Regions from separate parts of the Streptomyces sp. DSM 116793 genome, predicted to be linked through region 2. Evidence: predicted binding sites of a transcription regulator. Region 2 holds the regulator's gene; each other region holds the start of a gene.
What was found. The regulator HrcA, encoded in region 2, represses chaperone genes, less so after heat shock. The targets are predictions, from matches to a motif close to TTNGCACTCNGNNNNNCNGAGTGCNAA.

Region 1 (5,411 bases), 3.4 Mb from region 2:
GTCGCCCTCCTTGCCGAGGCTGCCCTCGAGCACCTTGGCGGCGTGCACCAGCGCGGAGCCACCACCGGAGACGATGCCCTCCTCGACCGCGGCGCGGGTCGCGGAGATGGCGTCCTCCAGGCGGTGCTTCTTCTCCTTCAGCTCCACCTCGGTGGCGGCGCCGACCTTGATCACGCACACGCCGCCGGCCAGCTTCGCGAGGCGCTCCTGGAGCTTCTCGCGGTCCCAGTCGGAGTCGGTGGTCTCGATCTCGGCCTTGATCTGGGCGATCCGGGCCTGGACGTCCTCGCCCTTGCCGCCGCCGTCGACGATGGTGGTGTCGTCCTTGGTGACGGTGACGCGGCGAGCGGTGCCGAGCACGTCGAGGCCGACCTGGTCGAGCTTGAGGCCGACCTCCTCGGCGATGACGGTGGCACCGGTGAGGGTGGCCATGTCGCCGAGCATCGCCTTGCGGCGGTCGCCGAAGCCGGGGGCCTTCACCGCGACGGCGTTGAAGGTGCCGCGGATCTTGTTGACGACCAGGGTGGACAGGGCCTCACCCTCGACGTCCTCCGCGATGATCAGCAGCGGCTTGGAGGAGTTGGCCTGGATGACCTTCTCCAGCAGCGGCAGCAGGTCCGCGATGGCGGAGATCTTGCCCTGGTGGATCAGGATGTACGGGTCGTCGAGGACGGCCTCCATGCGCTCCTGGTCCGTGACGAAGTACGGCGACAGGTAGCCCTTGTCGAAGGCCATGCCCTCGGTGAAGTCCAGTTCGAGACCGAAGGTGTTGGACTCCTCGACGGTGATGACGCCGTCCTTGCCGACCTTGTCCATCGCCTCGGCGATCAGCTCGCCGACCTGCTGGTCCTGCGCGGAGAGCGCGGCGACGGCGGCGATGTCGGACTTCTCGTCGATCGGGCGGGCCGAGGCGAGCAGGTCGTCGGAGACGGCCTTGACGGCCGCGTCGATGCCCTTCTTCAGCGCGGCCGGGGAGGCACCCGCGGCGACGTTGCGCAGGCCCTCCTTGACCAGCGCCTGCGCGAGCACGGTGGCGGTGGTGGTGCCGTCACCCGCGATGTCGTTGGTCTTGGTCGCCACCTCCTTCACCAGCTGGGCGCCGAGGTTCTCGTACGGGTCGTCGATCTCCACCTCACGGGCGATGGTCACGCCGTCGTTGGTGATGGTCGGCGCGCCGAACTTCTTGTCGATGACGACATTGCGGCCCTTGGGGCCGATGGTCACCTTGACCGTGTCGGCCAGCTTGTTGACGCCGCGTTCGAGGGCGCGACGGGCGTCCTCGTCGAACTTAAGAATCTTCGCCATGGGAGCGTTTCAGTCCTCTCGGTTGCGATCCTGGGCCGCTGCCGTGAACGGCCGCCATCGCGGGGAAAGCCGACTGCGCCCCGGGCGCCCGGCTTCTTGTCGTCGCGGGGGCCAGGGGCGCAGTCACATGCGAAACGTGGGGGTCGGGACGGGACTCGGGGGTCCCGGACCCCTCACCCGGTGTGTCGTCTTCTTACTTCTCGACGATCGCGAGGACGTCGCGCGCCGAGAGGACGAGGTAGTCCTCGCCGTTGTACTTGACCTCGGTGCCGCCGTACTTGCTGTAGAGCACGACGTCGCCGTCCTTCACGTCGAGCGGCAGGCGCTCGCCGTTCTCGAAACGGCCCGGGCCGACGGCCAGGACGACGCCCTCCTGGGGCTTCTCCTTCGCGGTGTCCGGAATGACCAGGCCCGAGGCCGTGGTCTGCTCTGCGTCCAGCGGCTGGACCACGATGCGGTCCTCGAGCGGCTTGATGGCAACCTTGGTGCTGGCGGTCGTCACGATCCGACCTCCCCCTTCGGAGATCTCACGGGGTTGACTGTCTGAGGTGGCGACCAGGTGGATCCGTCGTCGCGGGTGCCGGACCTGCCCGTCGCTTCGTTGGCACTCTCCATTGTGGAGTGCCAGAGCCGAGACTATGACCGGGATTAGCACTCGGTCAAGCGGAGTGCCAACGCCACGCGGGACGCGCCCTTCCGGGCCCCTCCCCGCGCGCCCCCGGCCCGCTCCTTCGGACGTCCCGTTCAGGCGCGGTCCCCCGGCCCGGCCACCGCGTACCCCCGGGAGGCCGCCGTCCCCGGCGGTGGGCACAGCGCTGTCCGGCATGGTGCCGCGCCGAGCGCTGTCCGGCATGGTGCCGCGCCGCCCGCGGCCGCGGACACGGCTGGGCGCGATATCCCCCGGACGCAGCACATGCTCCGCTCCCCGGTACTCCATCCGGGGCGCCTCCGCGGGGGGCGCGGGGAACCGCGCGGACGGCCCCGGGGGCGCCCGCGGACCACCGGGGCGAGCCCGGTGGTCCGGCTGGCCCACAATGGGCCGGGTGAACGACGAGGTGAACCACGCGGTGGACCGGCTCGCCGCCCTGCGCACCGCCGAGGGCCGCGCCCTGCTCGACGAGGTACGGGACGTCCGGCCGGGCGAGGAGCTGGCCGCGGCGACCCGGCTGCGCCGGTCGCACCCCCCGGACCTGGTCTCCGCGGCCCTCACCCAGGCCCGGCTGCGACGGCGCGCCGAGGCGAAGTTCGGGGCGGCGGACGCCCACCGGATGTTCTTCACGGCGGACGGCGTGGAGCAGGCGACCCGCGGCAGTGTCGCGGCGCACCGCGCGGAGCGGTTCCGTGCGCTGGGGGTGCGGTCCGTGGCCGATCTGTGCTGCGGGATCGGCGGCGACGCCATCGCCCTGGCGCGCGCGGGCATCACCGTGCGCGCCGTCGACCGCTCGCCGCTGGCGTGCGCCGTGGCGCGGGCCAACGCGGAGGCGCTGGGCCTCGCCGACCGCATCGAGGTCGTCGAGGCGGACGTCACGGAGGCCGACACGGCGCCGTACGACGCCGTGTTCGCCGATCCCGCGCGCCGCTTCCAGGGGGCGGCCCGAAGGGCCTTCGCCGAGGGGGGCGGTGGGGCGGGGCGGGGCGGCCGGGGCCGGATCTTCCGGCCGGAGGACTACTCACCGCCGCTGTCCTGGGCCGTCGAGACGGCGCGGCGTGCGCCGTGCGCGGCGCTGAAGACGGCGCCAGGCATCCCGTACGAGGCGATTCCCGAGGGCGTCGAGACGGAGTGGATCTCGGACGCGGGTGAGGTGAAGGAGGCGGTGCTGTGGTTCGGCACCGGGGCGCCGCCCGGCCGCCGCGCCACGCTTCTCGGGGCGCCGCGGGGCGCGCGGCCCGTCTCGCTGAGCGCCCCGCTGTCCGCCCTGCCGCCGGACCCCGGTGTCCGCCCGCCGGGGCGCTATGTGTACGAGCCCGACGGCGCCGTCATCCGCGCCCACCTGGTGGCCGAGGTGGCGCGGGAGGTGGGCGGCGGGCTGCTGGACGCGACCATCGCGTATGTGACGGCGGACGAGCTGCGCCCCACCCCGTTCGCCACCGCCTACGAGATCACCGACGCGCTGCCGTTCAACCTGAAGCGGCTCAGGGCGCTGCTGCGCGACCGGGGCGTGGGCACGCTCACCGTGAAGAAGCGCGGCTCCGCGATCGAGCCGGAGGAGCTGCGCCGCAAGGTCAGGCCCCAGGGCCCGCACGCGGCAACGGTCTTCCTGACCCGGCTCGCGGGTGCCCCGGCCATGCTCATCGGGCAGCCCGCCTGAGCCCGGTGCCCTCGCCCGAGCGCCGTGTCGGCTCCCGCCCGCCGGCCCGGACGCGACGGAAACACCCCCTTCAGGGCGGTGGCGAACCGCCGGTGCCGTCCGGGCCCGCCGCTCCCCACCGCCTCAACGGCTCCGCCACTGCCGTGAAGGCGTGGGCGGTACCCGCGGAGGCACCCCCGTTCCCCGCGCACCTCGGCGCCGCACCCTTACGTGCGGCCGCGCCCCGGGCCAGCGGCGCCGGGGGCGTCCTTCCGGGCCAGCAGTCCGGCCATGACGACCTCGAGCACCTGCCGGAGCGTGTCCGTGAAGTCCATGCGCAGGGCGGCGAGGCCGGGGTCGGCGTCGTAGGCGGCCTGCATGGCGGGGGACGGGTGGGCGTGGGTCCACACGGAGCCGACGGTGAGCCTGACCACACCGGCGAAACGGAGCGCGTCGTGCTCGCTCAGCTCGGGGACGCAGCGGCGCACCAGGCCGGCCAGCAGGCGGGCGTTCGCGACGGCGGCGCGCTTGTAGGCCAGGGCGACGCGCGGGGAGACGTTGCGCTCCAGGACGGCCGCCTGGGCGCTGGCCAGGTCGCAGAGCACCGGGCGGCCCGCCAGGGAGGTGGCCAGCGCGGCGGCCAGTCGGTCGCCGCGCGCCGTGGGTGAGCCGTCACCGCCGGCCCCGGAGGCCTCCGGCCCGGCCGGCGCGGGCAGCGTCCCCGCCAGGTCGTCCAGCCATGCCCGGGACTCCACGTCCAGCAGCTCCAGCAGGATCTCCTCGCGCGACTCGAAGTAGCGCAGCACGTTCGACTTCGCCAGGCAGACCCGCCGGCTCAGGGCGTTCAGGCTCACCTCCGCCACGGGCATGTCCGCGAGCATCGCGGCCGCGGTGTCGAGGATCGCCTGTCGGCGTACGGCGCGCTGCTCCTCGCTGCGTGCGCGCTGGAACGGTGCGGGCATACGACCCATCCTACAGACCCTAGAGACCACCGGTCTGTTGTTAGCAGACCGGTGGTCTGCTAGCGTCCGCGGACAGAAGACAACAGACCATCGGTCTGCTGACGCCCGCCGAGGAGCCACGATGTACCGAGTCCCCGACCAGACCGGAAAGCTCGCCGTCGTCACCGGCGCCAACAGCGGCACGGGGAAGGAGGCGGCCAAGCGCCTGGCGGGCGCGGGCGCGCGGGTCGTGCTCGCGGTGCGCACGGTCGCCAAGGGGGAGCAGGCGCGCGACGAGATACTGGCGGCGCACCCGGACGCCACGCTGGAGATACGCCGGCTGGACCTGGCCGACCTGGCGTCGGTACGGGAGTTCGCCGAGGGCCTGCTCTCCGCCGGCACCCCGCTCGACCTGCTACTCAACAACGCAGGGGTGATGATGCCGCCGCACCGGATGGCCACCGCGGACGGCTTCGAGCTGCAGCTGGGCACCAACTACCTCGGCCCCTTCGCGCTGACGGTCCGCCTGCTGCCGCTGCTGCTCGCCGCGCAGGCGCCCCGGGTCACCACGATGAGCAGCAGCACGGCCAACTTCGGCCGGATCGGCTTCGACGACCTCCAGTGGGAGCGCCGCCGCTACAGCCCGGCCCGGGCGTACGCACAGTCCAAGCTCGCCGACCTCCTGATGAGCCGGCAGCTCGCGCGGACGGCCGCCGAGCGCGGCTGGAAGCTGATGAGCAACGCCGCGCACCCCGGGTTCACGCGGACGAACCTCCAGACCGCGGGTCCCAGCCTGGGCGACCGCCAGCCGTCACCGCTGTACCGCCTGGCGGTGCCTCTGATGACGGGCAACGTCGTGCCGTCCCAGGAGGTCGAG
Region 2 (5,411 bases):
GCCGGGCGGTCACCCGGCGCCGGGCGTGAGGTGCTCACCGCGGAGGACCGGCGGGTCGAGCGGATCCTCCTGGAACTGCGGCTCCGGGACGGCTGCCCCCTCTCCCTGCTGCGCGACGAGGGGGCCGCGGCGGCCCGCCGGGCGGTGTCCGAGGGCCTCCTCGAAGCGGATCCGTACGAGTCCGGCCGTGCGGTACTCACACTCCGCGGCCGGCTGCTGGCCGACGCCGTGGTCAGGGACCTGGTGGACTGAGGCCGACGCCGTGGTCGGGGACCTGGTGGACTGAGGCCGACGCCGTGGTCGGGGACCTGGTGGACTGAGGCCGACGCCGTGATGGCCGGGGACCTGTGTGGACCGGGGCCAGGGGACCGCCCCCCGGCCGGGCGGATGTGGGCATGGAAGGTGTCGTGTGGCGTGGGTATGGGCCGGGCTGCGGGGGGTGAACCCGAGCCGCGGAACGTGTCGTGTGGCGTGGGTATGAGCCGGGCCGCATGGGGGCGACCCCGAGCCGGCGCCGCGTGGGCATGGACCCCGCCGCGTGGGCGTGTGCACGGTCCCGGCGCGGGGTGTGACATGGGACGCGGGTGTGGGCGAGGAGGTGGGTCGGTGCGGGTCGGATGGCGGGACGCCGGCTGGGAGGAGTTGTCGGCGCGGGCGGGACGGTGCCGGCTGCCGGGCTGGGACTGCACCAGCGGACTGGTCGCCGGGCACGGCGCGGCCCTGCTGATCGATGCGGGCTCGACCCTGGCCGAGGGCGCGCGGCTGCGGGCCGCCGCCGAACGGCTGCTCGGCCCCGGCGGCCGGGTGACCCACCTCGCGCTCACCCATCCGCACTTCGACCATGTGCTGGGCGCCCCGGTGTTCGCGGATGCGCAGATCCATACGGCGGCCGGTGCCGGGGCACTGATCGCCGCCGATGCCGATGCCCTGCGCGCCGACGCGGTGCACCACGGCGTGGCACCGGATGCCGCCGCCGAGGCCGCCGCCGCCCTGACCCGCCTGCTACCCGGCACCGCGGACCCCGGCACCGCGGACCCCGGCACCGCGGTCCCCGGCCCCGCGGCCCGGGGTACAGCGACCCCCGCTCCCGGCGACGGCACACCCCGCCCCGCCGCCCCCGGCGTCCCGCCCCCCGGTGCCCCCGGCACCTCCAACACCACACCCCCCGCCACCCTCGCGCCCGACACCGTGGCCCCCCGCACCCCCCGCACCCCCCAGACCGACCCGCCCCACCCCCGCACCGCCGCCCCCACCTGGTACCCCGTCCCCGCCGAGCGGACGCTCGACCTCGGCGGTGGGGTCCGGGTGGTGCTGGTGAACGCCGGGCCGGGGCACACCGCGCACGACCTGGCCGTGCTGGTGCCGGGCGGCGCGGGGGAGCCGGACGTGGTGTTCTGCGGGGACCTCGTGGAGGAGTCCGGAGAGCCGCAGGCCGGCCCGGACGCCGTCCCCGGCCGGTGGCCGGCGGCCCTGGACCGGCTGCTGGCCCTCGGTGGTCCGGACGCCGTCTACGTACCGGGACACGGTGCCGCGGTGAATGCCGGTTTCGTCCGACGGCAGCGTGATCAACTCGCCCTGCGTTTCGGCGTGTCGTGACCGCCGCGCCGCCGCCTCTTCTATCGTCGGCCGAATGCGCCAGTACTCACCGGACCTCACGCCGCCCTGGAAGAAGCAGCAGCCCGCACCCGAGGTGCCCGCGGAGCCGGGGCTCGTGGTGGAGGAGGCGGGGACCGGGTTCTGCGGTGCCGTGATCCGCTGCGAGGCGGGTACGGTCACGCTGGAGGACCGCTTCGGCAAGCACCGCGCGTTTCCCCTGCACCCCCGCGGCTTCCTGCTGGAGGGCAGGCCGGTGACCCTGGTGCGGCCCGCCGCCGGCGCGCCCGCGGGGCGGGCCCGCACCGCCTCCGGGTCCCTCGCCGTGCCGGGCGCCCGGGCCCGCGTCGCCCGTGCGGGGCGCATCTACGTGGAGGGCCGCCACGACGCCGAGCTCGTCGAGAAGGTGTGGGGCGACGACCTGCGCATCGAGGGTGTGGTGGTCGAGTACCTGGAGGGCGTGGACGACCTCCCGGCGATCGTCGAGGCCTTCGGCCCCGGGCCCGGCGCCCGGCTCGGCGTCCTCGTCGACCACCTGCTGCCCGGCACCAAGGAGTCCCGGATCGCGGCGTCCGTGTCCGGTCCGCACGCCCTGGTCGTCGGTCACCCGTACATCGACGTCTGGGAGGCGGTGAAACCGTCCTCCGTGGGCATCCCCGCCTGGCCCCGCGTGCCGCACGGCCAGGACTGGAAGAAGGGCGTCTGCCGTGCGCTCGGCTGGCCGGAGAACACCGGCGCGGCCTGGCAGCGCATCCTGTCCCGGGTGCGCAGCTACAAGGATCTGGAGCCGGCGCTTCTGGGCCGCGTGGAGGAGCTGATCGACTTCGTCACGGCCCCACCGTCGTGAAGGGCCGCGGCCTCTCGGGGCGCCGACCACGCCCCGACACGGGCACGGGGACTTCAGCGACGGGCCCACGGGAAGCCGTCGCCCCGCCGCCGTCCACAGGGGCCGTCCCGGTCGTGGCCGGGCCACCGGCCGGTGGCGGTCGCTCGCGCCCGCGCGGACCTGCTGCCTACACGCCCAGCAGCGGTCCCTCCGCGGCCCGGTCGCTCGCGCCCGCGCGGACGTGGCTGCCGGACACGGCCGCGGCTCGGAGCCTCCCCCACTGCCCTGGCGGTGTGGGAGGGGCCCCAGGACGCGGCCCCGCGCCCCTGTTCGGGCCACGGCGCCGCCGCCTTGCCCCCGCAGCACCCGTGAGCCGTACACTGGGCGAGTAAAAATTGGCACTCCTGAGCGGCGAGTGCCAGGGGGTGACCGGTCCCGGCGAGTCAGGGATGGGCGGGGCCCAGGGTGGGGAGACCGGACGTAGGGGCCGGGTGTGCGAGGCCGGACGAAGGGTCCGGACGGACAGAGCTGGAGGTGCGCGATGCTCAGTGAACGCAGGCTCGAGGTGCTGCGCGCCATCGTCCAGGACTACGTCGGCACCGAGGAGCCGGTGGGCTCCAAGGCGCTCACCGAGCGTCACAACCTCGGCGTCTCACCGGCGACCGTACGCAATGACATGGCCGCCCTGGAGGACGAGGGCTACATCGCCCAGCCGCACACCAGCGCGGGCCGGATCCCCACGGACAAGGGCTACCGCCTCTTCGTGGACAAGCTCGCCGGCGTCAAGCCGATGACCGCGCCGGAGCGCCGCGCCATCCAGAACTTCCTGGACGGCGCCGTGGACCTCGACGACGTCGTGGCCCGCACGGTCCGGCTGCTCGCCCAGCTCACCCGCCAGGTCGCCGTCGTGCAGTACCCGTCGCTGACCCGTTCCACGGTGCGGCACGTGGAGCTGCTGTCGATGGCCCCGGCGCGGCTGATGCTGGTGCTGATCACGGACACCGGCCGGGTCGAGCAGCGCATGGTGGACTGCCCCGCGCCGTTCGGCGAGACCTCGCTCGCCGACCTGCGCGCGAGGCTGAACAGCCGGATCGGCGGCCGTCGCTTCGCGGACGTGCCGCAGCTCGTGCAGGACCTGCCGGAGGCCTTCGAGGCCGAGGACCGCGGCACCGTCCAGACCGTGCTCTCCACCCTGCTGGAGACCCTGGTGGAGGACACCGAGGAGCGGCTGATGATCGGCGGCACCGCCAACCTCACCCGTTTCGGCCATGATTTCCCCCTCACCATCCGGCCGGTGCTGGAGGCCCTTGAGGAGCAGGTCGTGCTCCTCAAGCTGCTCGGCGAGTCCACGGACTCCGGCATGACGGTACGGATCGGTCATGAGAACGCGCACGAGGGACTCAACTCCACGTCCGTGGTCTCGGTCGGCTACGGTTCGGGCTCAGAGGCAGTCGCCAAGCTCGGCGTGGTAGGACCGACCCGCATGGACTACCCGGGAACGATGGGAGCAGTACGCGCAGTGGCACGTTACGTCGGACAGATCCTGGCGGAGTCGTAAGTGGCCACGGATTACTACGCCGTACTAGGCGTACGCCGAGACGCGTCCCAGGACGAGATCAAGAAGGCGTTCCGGCGGCTCGCCCGCGAGCTGCACCCGGACGTCAATCCCGATCCGAAGACGCAGGAGCGGTTCAAGGAGATCAACGCCGCCTACGAGGTGTTGTCGGACCCGCAGAAGAAGCAGGTCTACGACCTCGGCGGGGACCCGCTGTCCCAGACGGGCGGTGCCGGCGGCCCCGGCGGCTTCGGCGCGGGCGGCTTCGGCAACTTCTCCGACATCATGGACGCCTTCTTCGGAACGGCGTCCCAGCGTGGGCCCAGGTCGCGTACGCGGCGCGGCCAGGACGCGATGATAAGGCTGGAGATCGAGCTCAACGAGGCGGCCTTCGGCACCACCAAGGACATCCAGGTCGACACGGCCGTCGTCTGCTCCACCTGCAACGGCGAGGGTGCCGCGCCCGGCACCACGGCGCAGACCTGTGACATGTGCCGTGGCCGCGGCGAGGTCTCGCAGGTCACCCGGTCCTTCCTGGGCCAGGTCATGACCTCCAGGCCCTGCCCGCAGTGCCAGGGCTTCGGCACCGTCGTGCCCACCCCCTGCCCGGAGTGCGCGGGCGACGGCCGCATCCGCTCCCGCCGCACCCTCACCGTCAAGATCCCCGCGGGCGTCGACAACGGCACCCGGATCCAGCTCGCCGGCGAGGGCGAGGTCGGCCCGGGCGGCGGCCCGGCGGGCGACCTCTACGTGGAGATCCACGAACTGCCCCACCAGGTCTTCCAGCGCCGCGGCGACGACCTGCACTGCACGGTCACCATCCCCATGACCGCGGGCGCACTCGGCACCAAGGTGCCGCTGGAGACCCTGGACGGCCTGGAGGAGGTCGACATCCGGCCCGGCACCCAGTCCGGCCAGTCGATCCCGCTGCACGGCCGGGGCATCACCCACCTGCGGGGCGGCGGCCGCGGTGACCTGATCGTGCACGTCGAGGTGCAGACCCCCGCCAAGCTCGACCCCGAGCAGGAGCGACTGCTCAGGGAGCTGGCCAAACTCCGCGGCGAGGAGCGTCCGACCGGACAGTTCCAGCCAGGCCAGCAGGGCCTGTTCTCCCGGCTGAAGGACGCCTTCAACGGCCGATGACGTCGGTCGGTGACCAGGGCATATGCCGTGCGTAAGGCTGGTTTCGGACTTGTGTGGGGGACGTGACACCATGCGGTCATGTCCTCCGCACTGACCGATCTCCTCTCCTCACCGGACGCCCTCCCGATCGTGCAGGCTCCGATGGCGGGCGGCGCCTCCTGTCCGCGGCTGACCGCCGCCGTCTGCGAGGCCGGAGGGCTCGGTTTCCTCGCCGCCGGCTACAAGACCGCCGACGGGATGTACCACGAGATCAAGCAGGTGCGCGGGCTCACCGACCGGCCCTTCGGCGTCAAC
Region 3 (5,411 bases), 1.7 Mb from region 2:
TTGATCTGGCTCTTGCCGAACATCTCGGAGAGCCGCCCGGAGGTCGTATGACGGCGGACGTCCATCTCCCAGAACCGGTCCTGGGCCTGCACATAGCCCTGCGCCATGAACAGGTCCTCGTCGGAGGAGGCATAGATCTGCGGGACGCCATACGAGTCCCGCTTCACGTCCACCGGACCGTCCAGACCGTGCAGCCTGACCGACCCCTTGGTCTGCGGGAAGGAGGCACGCACTGTGCTGACGCTCCAGTACGCGCCATAGCCGACGCCCACAACGATGGCCAGGACCAGAACCAGCACAAGGAGACGCGCACGGCGCCCCTTCTTTCGGCCGGACTTGCCGGACTTTCGACCGGAAGAGGCGGTGGTGGTGGAGGGCATCGCTGTCCTTGCAGTCCTTCGCGAGCGGCAGGGCGGAACGGGCGGTCGGGAACGTGCGGGCTGGGACGTACGGGCGCAAGTGCGGGCGGCCGTTCGGCCGGTGGCGCGAGAGCGCTGGAGCAACCATAGGCGCAGGAGCTGTGGGCCCCGGACGCGGCCATGGCTCTTCAGACCTTCTCCGGCCACCGCGGCACCCCGAGGGAGCCTGCCGGCCGCGACCGACTGCCGGGAACGCGTCAAGGAAGCGTTAACGATTAGGTAAGGTAACGAAGTACCTGGAGGTGCCCGGCGCGGGTGCCAGGTGCGCGGACGCGGCACGCGCGCGTGCACAGGCCCGTGCGCCGGGACGGCACTTGGGCCCAGAAGGGCACTCGGACCCAGAAGGGGAAGGAACGGCCGCTGACTGTCCACGACCTCAACCAGCTCCTGCTCGTCTGCTCGCTCGTGCTGCTCGTCGCGGTGGTGGCGGTCCGTCTCTCGTCCCGCAGCGGGCTCCCCAGCCTGCTCGTCTACCTGGGCATCGGCATCGCCATGGGGCAGGACGGCATCGGCAACATCGCCTTCGACAACGCCGAGCTGACTCAGATGGTCGGGTACGCGGCCCTGGTGGTGATCCTGGCCGAGGGCGGCCTGGGCACCAAGTGGAGTCAGATCAAGCCCGTCCTGCCGGCCGCCGTGGCGCTCTCCCTGGTGGGTGTCGCCGTGAGCGTGGGAGTCACGGCGACCGCGGCGCACTACCTGGCCGGGCTCGAGTGGCGGCAGTCCCTCATCATCGGCGCGGTGGTGTCGTCGACCGACGCCGCCGCGGTCTTCTCCGTCCTGCGCAAGGTGCCGCTGCCGTCCCGCATCACCGGCGTCCTGGAGGCCGAGTCGGGCTTCAACGACGCCCCTGTCGTCATCCTTGTGGTGGCCTTCTCCAGCAGGGGCCCCGTGGAGCACTGGTACGCGCTGCTGGGAGAGATCGCCATGGAGCTCGCGATCGGCGCCGCGATCGGGATCGCCGTCGCCTGGATGGGCGCCTACGGCCTGCGGAGGGTGGCCCTGCCCGCCTCCGGCCTCTATCCGATCGCGGTGCTGGCGATCGCCGTCACCGCGTACGCCGCCGGCGCGCTGGCGCACGGCAGCGGCTTCCTCGCCGTGTACCTCGCGGCGGTGCTGCTGGGCAACTCCCGGCTGCCGCACTGGCCCGCCACCCGGGGCTTCGCCGAAGGGCTCGGCTGGATGGCGCAGATCGGCATGTTCGTCCTGCTCGGACTGCTGGCCACCCCGCACGACCTGGTGGACGACATCCTGCCCGCGCTGATCATCGGCCTGGTGCTGACGGTGGTGGCCCGGCCCGTGGGCGTCGTGTTCAGTCTGCTGCCGTTCCGCATGCCGTGGCGGGAGAAGGCCCTGCTGTCGTGGGCCGGGCTGCGCGGCGCCGTGCCCATCATCCTGGCCACCATCCCGATGGTGACCGGCGTCCACGACAGCCGCCGGATCTTCAACATGGTCTTCGTCCTGGTGGTGGTCTACACCCTCGTCCAGGGCCCGACCCTGCCCTGGCTGGCCAGAAAGCTGCACCTGGGCGACGAGGAGGGCGCGGCCGACCTCGGCATCGAGGCGGCGCCCCTGGAGCGGCTGCGCGGCCATCTGCTGTCGGTGTCGATCCCCGAGGGCTCCCGGATGAACGGCGTCGAGATCAACGAGCTGCGGCTCCCCCTGGGCTCCGCGGTCACCCTGGTGGTGCGCGACGGCGCCTCGTTCGTCCCGCTGCCCACCACCCTGCTGCGGCAGGGCGACGAGCTCCTGGTGGTGGCGACGGACCCGGTGCGGGACGCCGCGGAACGCCGACTGCGCGCGGTCGCCCGCGGCGGCAAGCTCGCCGGGTGGCTGGGGACCGGTGGAGAGCAGGGCGATCGCCGGGGGCCCGCGCGGGGCCACTGACCGGTCGTCGACCGGGCTGGTGGCTGGGCCGCTGAGCGGGGCGCCGACCAGGCCACTGGCCGGCCCGTGAACGGGCCCCGATCAGGCCGCCGGCCAGGGCGCCGATCAGGCCGCCGGCCAGGGCGCCGATCAGGCCGCCGGCCAGGGCGCCGACCTGGGCGCCGGCCTGGGCGCCGGCCTGGGCGCCGACCTGGGCGCCGGCCTGGGCATCAACCTGGGTGGAGCGCGCGGCGGCGGCTCCGCGGTGCGCGGAGGGGGCTCCCCCGCACGTCCCCCGCGCGCGTGGCGTGGATCACCGCGCCCCCATGGCAGTGGACTCCCACCGCGGAATACGTCACTATGGACCGTCGTTAGCACTCAACGAGTGAGAGTGCCAGGAGGAAGACCAGTGCCGACCTATCAGTACCAGTGCACCGAGTGCGGCGAGGGCCTCGAGGCGGTGCAGAAGTTCACCGACGACGCCCTGACCGAGTGCCCCAACTGCGGTGGCCGCCTGAAGAAGGTGTTCTCCGCCGTCGGCATCGTCTTCAAGGGATCGGGCTTCTACCGGAACGACAGCCGTAGCTCGTCCAACGGGTCGTCCTCGAAGTCGTCGTCCGGGTCGAAGACGTCGGGCTCCTCCTCGGACTCGGCTTCCTCCTCGTCCGGATCCGGCTCGGGTTCGGGTTCGGGGTCGGGATCGGGCTCGAAGGACTCCGGCTCGTCGTCGTCCTCAAGCACCAGCACCAGTTCTTCGGCGGCTTAGCGGCGCGGGGGCCGGACCGGGGCTCGGCAGCCGCGGGGCGCCTTCGCGGCGGGCTGGCCGTGCAGCTCCCTCTGGCTCAGTAGTCCATCGCCTCGTCAGCGGGCTGGCCGAGCGGCTTCTCGGGGTCAGCAGCTCATCGGCGGAGCGGCTCGTCGGTGGGTCGGCGGACCGGCTCGTCGGCGGAGCGGCTCGTCGGTGGGTCGGCGGACCGGCTCGTCGGCGGAGCGGCTCGTCGGTGGGTCGGCTCGTCGGTGGACCGGCGGATCGGCCCGTCGATGGGCCGGTTCATCGGCGGATCGGCTTCTCGGCCCGCTTGGTAGCCCGTCGGCCGGGCCCGCCGAGCCGCTCGTCTGCGGCTCAGGAGTTCTTCGGCGGCGCAGCGGGCGGTTGCGTGCCTCCCCGTGCTCCTTCCTTGGTGGGCCGTCGGTGCGCCGGTGCCCGCGGGACCGCGGTGGCAGTCCTCACGAGACCCGGCCGTTCCCACGGCGGGTCTCGGTCGCAATCTTGTCCGGATACTGTGCTGACCATGGCGAACAAGGCGAACGCGACGCAGGCCGAGATCGGTGTCATCGGCGGCTCCGGCTTCTACTCCTTCATCGAGGACGTCACCGAGGTCCAGGTGGACACCCCTTACGGGGCGCCGAGCGACTCGCTCTTCGTGGGTGAGGTCGCGGGCCGCCGGGTGGCCTTTCTCCCCCGGCACGGCCGCGGCCACCACCTGCCCCCGCACCGGATCAACTACCGCGCGAACCTGTGGGCGCTGCGCGCCGTGGGCGTCCGCCAGGTGCTGGCCCCGTGCGCCGTGGGGGGTCTGCAGCCCGAGTACGGGCCGGGCACCCTCCTCGTTCCCGATCAGCTCGTGGACCGCACGAAGAGCCGGGCGAACAGCTACTTCGACGGGGAGCCGCTGCCGGACGGCACGACCCCGAAGGTGGTCCACGTGTCCCTCGCCGACCCCTACTGCCCGACCGGGCGCCGGATCGCCGTCAAGGCGGCCCGCGGCCGCGACTGGGAGCCGGTGGACGGCGGCACCCTCGTGGTCGTCGAGGGCCCCCGCTTCTCGACCCGTGCCGAGTCCCGCTGGCACGCGGCCCAGGGCTGGTCCGTCGTCGGCATGACCGGCCACCCGGAGGCGGCACTCGCCCGCGAGCTGGAGCTCTGCTACACCTCGATCACCCTGGTCACCGACCTGGACGCGGGCGCCGAGACCGGCGAGGGCGTGGTGCACGAGGAGGTGCTGAAGGTGTTCGCCGCCAATGTGGGCCGGCTGCGCACGGTGCTGTTCGACGCGGTGGCCGAACTGCCGGCGGAGGCGGGCCGGGAGTGCCTGTGCGGCGGTGCGCTGAACGGTCTGGAGACGGGGATCGTGCTGCCGTGAGGCACGGTGCCGCCTGCACCGGTGAGGCCGGAGCGGGGGAGGAGCCCGGTGACGGTGCCGGAGCCGGTGAACGCCTGAGTGGCTCGCGGCCATGACGGATGGCACGCCTCCTGCGCCGGGGCGGCGGAGCCTCACCTTCGGGTGAGGAAGTTATCCACAACCGGTGAGTTGTCCACGGGCCTCAGCGGGATCCGGCAGATCGCCGCATCGTGGGAGGGCCTCTCCGGACTCTTACGCAGGCGGTGGTCGTCATGTCCCAGTTCCCCTCGTCCTCTCCCGATTCCTCTCCTTCCGGCTCCTCTCCTTCCGGTCCCGATTCCTCTCCTTCCGGCTCCTCTCCTTCCGGTCCCGACTCCTCTCCCTCCGGCTCCTCTCCTTCCGGCTCCTCTCGCTCCGGTCCCGGCTCCTCGTCCTCCTCCTCTCTCTCCGTTCCCGGCCGCCGCGCGGATCTCTTCGCGGCGGCAGCGCGGGTGGAGCCTCGCACCTCCGCGGCGGCGCGGCCCGTGCCGTCGTGGGCGGCCCCGGAAGCCATGCCCTCCAGAGGGGACGCCATGCCCTCCAGAGGCGCGCCGCCCAGCTCCGCGGCCACCGCGAGCGCGCTCGGCAGAGGCGCACAGCCCGTCCCCGCCGGCAGCTACCGCGGAGGCACACAGTTCGTCCCCGCGGGCGACCGCGGCGGGGGCGCGCCGCCCACATGTGAGGTGCCGCACTTCGCCCCGGTCCGGGTGGGTCCCGGTCACCCCCGGCTCCGCCGGCTACTGCGCCACCGCAGACGTGCCGTGGCCGCCGGTCTGGCGATGACCGCGGCCGCCCTCGTCGCGGCGGCACCGTCCGACTCCGGCCGAGCGAGGCCGCAGCCCGGGGACCACCCGGCCGCCCGGCACCCCGCACACCCGGCACCCGAGCTGGTGACCGCCCCCGTACGCATCGCCGACGCGGACACGGCCCGGCTGCTGCACCCCGGCGACAGGGTGGACGTGAT

Region 1: groES (co-chaperone GroES) is a predicted target of HrcA. The motif match lies at 1,954-1,980, and genes of this name have one in related genera.
Region 3: ACSMXW_RS15015 (FmdB family zinc ribbon protein) is a predicted target of HrcA. The motif match lies at 2,657-2,683, and genes of this name have one in related genera.

The regions. Positions count from the first base shown of each region.
Region 1 covers NZ_CM170494.1:5,590,221-5,595,631, reverse strand. The annotation lists gene groL (chaperonin GroEL) at 1-1,305, opposite strand, end outside; gene groES (co-chaperone GroES) at 1,499-1,807, opposite strand; gene ACSMXW_RS21995 (THUMP-like domain-containing protein) at 2,340-3,614, shown strand; gene ACSMXW_RS21990 (TetR/AcrR family transcriptional regulator) at 3,821-4,555, opposite strand; gene ACSMXW_RS21985 (SDR family oxidoreductase) at 4,677-5,411, shown strand, end outside.
Region 2 covers NZ_CM170494.1:2,159,032-2,164,442, reverse strand. The annotation lists gene hemW (radical SAM family heme chaperone HemW) at 1-252, shown strand, start outside; gene ACSMXW_RS09045 (MBL fold metallo-hydrolase) at 607-1,596, shown strand; gene ACSMXW_RS09040 (DUF3097 domain-containing protein) at 1,631-2,440, shown strand; gene hrcA (heat-inducible transcriptional repressor HrcA) at 2,961-3,977, shown strand; gene dnaJ (molecular chaperone DnaJ) at 3,978-5,117, shown strand; gene ACSMXW_RS09025 (nitronate monooxygenase) at 5,196-5,411, shown strand, end outside.
Region 3 covers NZ_CM170494.1:3,880,770-3,886,180, forward strand. The annotation lists gene ACSMXW_RS15005 (penicillin acylase family protein) at 1-380, opposite strand, end outside; gene ACSMXW_RS15010 (potassium/proton antiporter) at 780-2,306, shown strand; gene ACSMXW_RS15015 (FmdB family zinc ribbon protein) at 2,695-3,051, shown strand; gene ACSMXW_RS15020 (S-methyl-5'-thioadenosine phosphorylase) at 3,578-4,429, shown strand; gene ACSMXW_RS15025 (hypothetical protein) at 4,981-5,411, shown strand, end outside.